2 regions of the Shewanella sp. H8 genome follow, and region 2 is predicted to be linked to the other one. Evidence: predicted binding sites of a transcription regulator. Region 2 holds the regulator's gene; the other holds the start of a gene.
What was found. Region 2 encodes LexA, which represses DNA repair genes until DNA is damaged. Its sites were predicted from a motif close to TACTGTATNNNNATACAGTA; they were not measured.

Region 1 (4,221 bases), 1.0 Mb from region 2:
TATGCTCGGCAGAGTCATGTGAATATGAAATAAATACTCTTGGTGGATTCATTATTTATCCTTAGTTTGCATAACGTTTTAGTATTTGTGCGTTGCGCTGTTTGCATGGCACAAAACGCTGTAGGACTTTGCTGATGCCGAGTCCAGGTTAATGGGTACATATTATGCTATAGGGATTTGCTTTTTTAATACAGGCTATAGACTGCAAAGCAATGTTGAATTGATTATGAGGCTTGGTTTGTATGTGTTCAATTTCAATTCCTTTTTCATAGTGGTGTTCCATCACATTTTTTTAAATCTAGCTGATTCTATCAGGTTAATATACTCGAGTGAATCAGCTTTGGCTCCGCGCTGCGGCTTAGATCAACGTCTGCTTAACTAACTGTTTTTATTCCGACTTAAAGTCTCTTGTTATACGATTTATGATTGCTTATGTTTTGCAATATAAGCAATTGTATTATTAAAGTGATCCACATCTGTAATGCATTTACATTGCTCACCGCCCCAAAAATGATCTTTATTAAGTTCTTTTAACTTAGGGAATTCTTTTCTTAATGAGAAAGATGTGAAACCAAACAAACGGTGTGCAATATTACTAGGTGTGGTATCTGCTTGAATAAGAAAATGAATATGGTCATCATCAACAGCAATATCATGAACTTTCCAACCCAGTTCAGTTGACTTTGATTCTATTAACTCTTTTGTTCTGATTGCTATTTCAGGTGAAAATGCACTTGCCCTATATTTAGGTGATGCATGAAAGTGATAATTATTGTTAAATCCAGGGGATTTCCCTACAATTTTTAAACTCAAAATACATCTCCAATTTGAATAATCGTATAACAGCTTATTGACGACTCGACCGATAAAGCCGACCGTTTAAGTTATTGATGAGCATAACCTTACATTTTATATGTCTTTGAAGTAAAGCAATTTAATGACTCTTACACTCAAATAAAAACTTAAATTGTGCGTTAAAAGTGTCAACGTCAAATATAAAAATAATCGTGGGTGGCTATGTTTTACAATTCCGATTTCAACGCCTTGTTATGTTGCTTTAAGCCAGTCTTCTATGTGTCTAATTACTTCTATGACTTGAAGCTCATCAACATCATCATGACCATCTATTTCTACAGCTTGGTCGTACAAGTAAGCATTAAATTCATTAAATTTAGACCAAATTTTGTTCCCGCTATCTGCACGAATATCTTCAGTAGCAACAAACCAATCACGAACAACTTTTACAACTTTTATAGGACTATCATCATGATTTTTTATATCTGAGCCAGATAAATCCGAAAGAGCTTTTTGATATCGATATTTCTCTTTTTCTAAAACTAGTAGCTGTTTCGTAGCCCACTTTCCTTCTTTAAACGCTTTTGAACCATAATCAATACCAAGTTCAAAAGGCATATTCATTCTAAAATGCTCATTTTCACTAGAAGATATTATTCTTGATAGATCATGAATCCCAAATTTTGACTCATTAATTAAACCCACTATTTTATCAATACGAGACTCCGCAGAGTCTGATCTTACAAGAGATAATCGCGGAATATAGCCTAAATATTTAACAGTAAAAATAATCGAAATTAATAATTGCCGATAGTCATCATCGAACGGGCAGTTTACAAAAACATTCTTATTAAAATTATCCATCATCAAACTTACCTTTAGCCTTTTGGCGGATAATCATCATTACCATAACTATTTTTTTCTCTTATTTTTCCATCTTTGCCATGAATATATAATTCAGATTTCTGATTTTGAGCGACTCCTTTTGCCCATTGAATAGCTTCCACCTGAGTTACAAAGTGCTTAGATGCTCTGTCAGAACCACTTTTTTTAACATCCCATCCGCCTTTAGCACTACTAACAACATGTTGCGATTTTTTACTCATAAAATCTCCGGATATTGAAAAATAAATGAATATTAGATTGAAACCTAACAGCTTATTGAACGACTCGACCGATAAAGCCACCCATTTAAGTTATTGATGAATATAACCTTACATTTTATATGTCTGTTAAGTAAAGTAATTTAATGACTCTTACACTCAAATAAAAAACGTAAATTGCACGTTAAAAGCGTGCCGCATCAAATGAAAAAAATAAACCAATCTATATCAATATATTAGAGCAGCCCTATTTTTCTTAACATAGTCCTTTAGACTGCAAAAATCCACAGTGAAATGCCCATAAAAATGGCTACATCAAGTAGCCATTTTTTGTTTGTAGCCAACTTTCCGCATAACACCGTAATCACAAAAACCAACGCATTATAAAAATGCCACGCATTGGCTGTCCCTCTTGATGCGTTTGTTATAGCTCGATCAGCTCCATAGCTGATTTATAAATGTCAGTATGTGAAAGGCTGTTATCCATAACTGGAATTAGTTCTTCATATGATAACGATGTAACTAAAACGACTAATTTTATGAGTTCAGACACTTCATCAAAGCAATTTTCATTTGTTAGATTTTTATTATAGTCATACTGCCGAACAATACTTTGGATTCCCGTATGAGTATAGTCATGGATATTTACTAACAGAGGTGTAATTGATGATTTAAATCCGCTAAACAAATGGTTTTCAGGTAGCTTTTTTTCAATTTCACCCAATAAAAAATCTAACTTGATGGGAAAGTGCATAGTAGAACAACCCTCAATAATTTTATCTTCATGAAGGCAATACTTGACCCACATTGCTCTTAAATAACTTTCAACCATTGGGCGAGCTAAAGCTAAGCATGAAACTGTAAGGTTTTGCTTTTTTAATAAAAGTATCGATAAACCATGATCGATAGATGTATTAAACAATGGAATATAAAGGCTATTTTTTTTATCAAATGTAAATTCAATAGTATTACAATTTTCATGAATGACTTTAAAATAATCTAGAATTTTATCATCAGGTGCCACGGACTGCCTCCAGGAGCTATAACAGCTTATCGAACAGCTCGACTGATAAAGCCACCCGTTTAAGTTATTGATTAATATCATCCTATGTTTTCTATGTCTTTAAAGTAAAGCAATTTAATGACTCTTACACTCAAATAAAAAACGTAAATTGCGCGTTAAAAGTACCCGTATCAAATGTAAAAAAATAAACCAAACAATATCAATGTATTAGAGCAGCCTTATTTTTCTCAACATAGTCCTTTAGACTGCAAAAAGCCACAATTAAACTCCCATAAAAATGGCTACATCAAGTAGCCATTTTTTGTTTGGTGCCAATAAACGTGGCTGTTTATTTTTTGGTTTTTAAAACGTCTTTTAGGAAAAATGCTACAAACTCAACGCTTAATTAAGAGCCGCTAAAACGCTTAGCTAAAGTTGTGCGCAAGCCAACTTTTTTCACGCTGTAATGAATTGTTAAATGGTTGACTATTTAATTCAAAGTTTTTTGCTTAGTTTCAAATTCAGTTGGTATAAAATTAATGGATTGTTTGATATACCAATCACAGATGAGCTGACAAAAGTCACGCCCTTCAATAGAGGTTTCTTTTGCAAAAGACAAAAATTCATTTTCAGACTCGGATAAAGAATTAATTTCAGATTCTACAAAGCCATGTATTGCAGTATTTCTTTTCGCTCGCCAAGTATTTACTCTATCTACCATTTCAGAAGCGTCATTGGTTAACTCTTTACACTCTTTAAGGAGTTTCTGAAATGATGGATTTTTGAAGTGTTTGTTTTTCGACTTAAGGTAATTGAATAAGCAATTGCTAATCAGGTTTTCTTCAAGAGTAATTGCCTCCAAGTAAAACTCTGCACTAATGGCTTGATCAATCCTTTTTATCGCTTTATTTTGAGCTGAGCTTCTTATCTTTAATTCATTAATGGCTTTATCATAATCAATATCAGAACTTTTTGATTTATGCAGAGCCTCGAACAAAGAATACCCTCTTTCTTTTACACCTTTTTCGTCCATTTTTTTTAAAAATGACGTAAAAAAATTATGAAACCCATTTATAAATGTATGAACGAATATCCATTCACTATCAACCCAATTGAAATATTTCTCAATTTTTTTTGGCTCTGGAATCCCCATTAAATAGTGTCCAATGTCATACACCCAATAGCTCATAACATGAACCAATCCTGCTATATGGATACAAGTTCTATATTTATCAGGATACATACGTTCAAATTCAGGTGACCAATCAACTAACTTTTGGTTTTGAACCCACAAAGACATATCATTGTTATTTGCATGAT
Region 2 (4,221 bases):
AAGCATTACGTTCAAAGGTAATCACTGCTGCAATTTCTTGGGCGCTAAGTTGTTTTGCAAAGGCCTGCATTGCGGTACCTGGTTTACCGTTTATGACGATATTTAGATGGCCTTCAACAGAGCCTTTTATGATAGGGCTGCCAATTAATGATGGGAATACACCAGGAAGACCCGCACCATTAGGTTGGTGACAAGCAGCACATCTAGCAATATAGATTTGTTCACCTTGTGAGGTTAGATCTTCGAGTGACAGGGTTTGGGTCATTGATGCCGCCGCTGCCGCAGCGGCATTGCTTGCTAGTTGTCTTTGCTCAACCAACCAATTTTCAAAATCGGCCTCCGATAATGCTTGCACTACAATCGGCATGAAACCATGGTCTTTACCACATAATTCGGCACATTGGCCGCGATAAATACCGGGCTTATCAATACGAGTCCAAGTTTCATTAATAAAGCCTGGATTAGCATCTTTTTTAACGGCAAAAGCGGGCACCCACCATGAGTGGATAACATCATCAGAAGTCATCAAAAAACGGACTTTTTGGTTAATGGGGAGCACTAGAGGTTTGTCAACTTCAAGGAGGTAATGTTCTCCTTTAGCCTCACTACCGTCAATTTGTTCTCTGGGGGTAGATAATGAGCTGTAAAATTCGATGTCTTTATCAAAATAGCTGTAATGCCATTTCCACTGCGACCCAGTAATTTTAATGGTGAGATCAGCATCGCTGGGATCTTCCATGGCAATTAAGGTTTTGGTGGCTGGAATAGCCATTGCAATTAAGATGATAAAAGGAATGACGGTCCAAGCAATTTCCACTTTGGTACTTTCATGAAAATTGGCCGCGACTGCGCCTTTTGATTTGCGGTGGTAAATCATTGAATAGATCATGATCCCAAACACCACTAACCCAATGGCACAACAGATATAAAGAATCGTCATGTGGAGGTGATAAACCTGACCACTGATATCTGTCACGCCTTGAGTCATGTTGAGGGGCATTGCTGTTGCCCCAAGCGGAAGTGCTACACACACAACCAGTAAACAATACAACCATTGCTTCACAAGACTGCTCCTCTGTTAATTGCAAATTGCAATTACAAAGAAAAGTCACACAGTAATTCTCTGCTCTATGCAAACTCTTCGGTTCCCGAAAAAAGTTTGATGACCTCAAAGTACCTTGGTGGTTGTAAACAGACGGTCTACGGTTTTATTGTTAGCTGTGCACCACGCTTGTACCTACGACTGAACTTATCAATTTGTGTTGACGTTTTCCCATCGATGACTATTAAATCTGCCATTTACGTCAAATTAAAGATAAAAAATTGTTTCATCCTTGTTAATTACATTACTTGTAGATTAAGGATTGATCAAGATCACTTTTTTTCTTAATCGCCTGAAAAAGGTGAAAAAAAAGCCCTGAATTCAATACAGGGCTTGGTAATTAAGGGTTTGTGCTTAGTGAAACGAGCAAAAATTACTTGTTCCATTTGCTAAGGTAGGGCTAACAAGTTGATGTTTGTGAGGTAAGTGAGTATTCACATCTTCAATTACGATCCCTAATGCACGTGCGCTTTTGGCTACTATTTCCAAACGGCGACTATCGCGAGCATCAAGTGAGCTTGTCCAAGTTACTACTGCACTCGATGTACCACTAGTGAGTGCTTTTTCCATGGCCCATAATGTCTCGACTTCATCTTTGGTGTGAACCAGTAAAATGCGATCCATTCTCACTCCGGCACTTGCCAGCATATGTTTATAACCAATGTGAGGTGGGCTAATGAGTACAATCCAGCGGCCTTGTTGGCTTAACGTTGCTAATTGACTACACAATTGACTCAGCTCTGCTTCACCTTGGGTAACCGTTTGCAATGTTTGAATGGTTTGGTTGCCCTGAAGTTCTGTGTCTGATAAATCCACCCATAAGCCAGGGTGGCGTGGGGCGATGCCCATTAGTTTGTTCATAACCAATCTCCATTACGGATAACACCAACGGCAAGCCCTTCGATGGTTAGGCTTTGGCAACTTAAATCCACTTTTATCGGGTTGTAATCTTCATTTTCTGCATGCAGATAAATGACGTTACCTTTCTGTTCAAATCGTTTTACGGTGACGTCATCGTCGATTCGTGCCACCACAACTTGGCCATTACGTGCTTGCTGCATTTTATGTACCGCGAGAAGGTCGCCTTCTAAAATGCCGATATTTTTCATGCTGTCACCACGAACCCGCAATAAAAAATCAGCGGCGGGTTTAAACATATTGGGGTCAACTTGATAATAGTTTTCCACGTGCTCTTGGGCCAAAATAGGCTCTCCAGCAGCAACTTGTCCAATGAGCGGCAGGCCGGTTTCAACCTGTTCTTCATGAGGTAATCGAATACCTCTAGAGGTACCAGGAATTATCTCGATAAAGCCTTTTTTGGCTAATGCTTTTAAATGCTCTTCGGCGGCATTAGCACTTTTAAAGCCAAGACGATTCGCAATTTCAGCACGAGTGGGTGGCATACCTGTTTCGGCGATATTGTTTTTAATTAAGTCTAATATTTCAGCTTGGCGCGGCGTTAACGGTCTCATGACAATTCCTGTCTTTTTATACAGTGACTGTCATTATATACAGTGATTATTTTCGTGCAAGTATTAACCAACTATTTTTTGTGTTTTATTAGGAAGTAACTTGGTAGTTACTTGTTTTTAAATGATTTTAAATATTTAAAACTTGTTTTATCGGAAAGAAAAATAGCTTTAGGGCAAAGATAAACAAGCCAGATAGTGTAAGCAGGGTAGTTTCTGGTATCCTATGCAACAATATTATAGTGGCTTATGTTGCGAAAATAACCATGTCAAAACCTGATTCAATATTTTTACGAACATTAAAGTGGATTCAAAAATGGATGGTGCAAACAATTGTTGTGCCACATGATCCTTTTGATGACCTCAATATAGATCCGACTAAACCTCTAGTTTATTTGATGAAAACGGAATCTATCAGTGATATTGCCGCCTTGAGCGAAATCACAGAAGGCTTTGGTATGCCTAGCCCTTATGAATCATTAAAGCTTGATGGCTTGCAAGTGCCTCGTGTTGTTTGTTTAGAGGGGCGCAAACCATTATTTGGTAAACGCGAAAGTGGTGAAAAATTCATTAATTATTTTACCAGTCTATTATCTCTTCATCGTGAGAACTCTGAATTAGATATTCAGTTGGTTCCTGTTTGTCTTTATTGGGGACGTACTCCAGGGAAAGAAGATGACAGCATGAAAGCGGCTGTATTTGAAAGAGAAAATCCAACATGGCTACGTAAATGGTTAATGATTTTATTTTTAGGACGGCATAATTTTGTCCAGTTCTCTAATGCATTATCGCTTCGTTATATGGCCGATGAACACGGTACAGATAAAAGAATTGCTCACAAATTAACCCGTGTTGCTCGAGTGCATTTTCGTCGTCAACGCAAGGTTATGACCGGGCCACAGTTACCTAATCGAAACGTATTATTTGCTTCTTTATTAAAATCTGAGTCTATCAAGAAGGCCATAGAAGAAGAGTCGCTAAGTAAAAAAGTCTCGCCAGAGAAAGCCCGCGAAACTGCTATTGAATACCTTGATGAAATTGCTGCTAATTATTCCGATAGTTTAGTTCGCATAACTGAGCGTTTTCTGACTTGGTTATGGAATAAATTATACAGTGGCATTAACATTAAAGGTGCCGAACAGGTTCGACAGCTACATCATGATGGCCATGAGATTGTCTATGTGCCTTGTCATCGCAGCCATATGGATTACTTATTACTGTCGTATATTTTGTATTACCAGGGCATGGTTCCTCCACATATTGCCGCGGGTATAAACCTTAATTTTTGGCCTGCAGGGCCAATGTTCCGCCGTGGCGGGGCATTCTTTATCCGCCGCAGTTTTAATGGCAATAAACTTTATACAGCAGTCTTTCGTGAATATTTGGATCAGTTGTTTGCTAAGGGTTATTCCGTCGAATATTTCACCGAAGGTGGTCGTTCGCGTACCGGACGCTTGCTGGCCCCTAAAACGGGCATGCTGGCCATGACTATAAACAGTGTGTTGCGTGGTATAGAGCGTCCGGTGACTTTAGTACCTGTGTATTTAGGGTATGACCACGTTATGGAAGTAGCGACTTATCATAAAGAATTAAGTGGTAAGAAAAAGAAAAAAGAATCGGTGTGGCAAGTATTTGGGGCGATTAGTAGAT

Region 1: a site for LexA is predicted at 2,171-2,190, ahead of ABIS04_RS16325 (DUF2188 domain-containing protein). Genes of this name have one in related genera too.

The regions. Positions count from the first base shown of each region.
Region 1 is NZ_CP157213.1:3,765,868-3,770,088, forward strand. Features, by position in the region: gene ABIS04_RS16310 (toll/interleukin-1 receptor domain-containing protein) at 1-52, opposite strand, end outside; gene tnpA (IS200/IS605 family transposase) at 421-813, opposite strand; gene ABIS04_RS16320 (hypothetical protein) at 1,048-1,662, opposite strand; gene ABIS04_RS16325 (DUF2188 domain-containing protein) at 1,674-1,901, opposite strand; gene ABIS04_RS16330 (DUF6988 family protein) at 2,323-2,922, opposite strand; gene ABIS04_RS16335 (hypothetical protein) at 3,392-4,221, opposite strand, start outside.
Region 2 is NZ_CP157213.1:275,577-279,797, forward strand. Features, by position in the region: gene coxB (cytochrome c oxidase subunit II) at 1-1,063, opposite strand, end outside; gene ABIS04_RS01185 (cell division inhibitor SulA) at 1,457-1,963, opposite strand; gene lexA (transcriptional repressor LexA) at 1,960-2,574, opposite strand; gene plsB (glycerol-3-phosphate 1-O-acyltransferase PlsB) at 2,838-4,221, shown strand, end outside.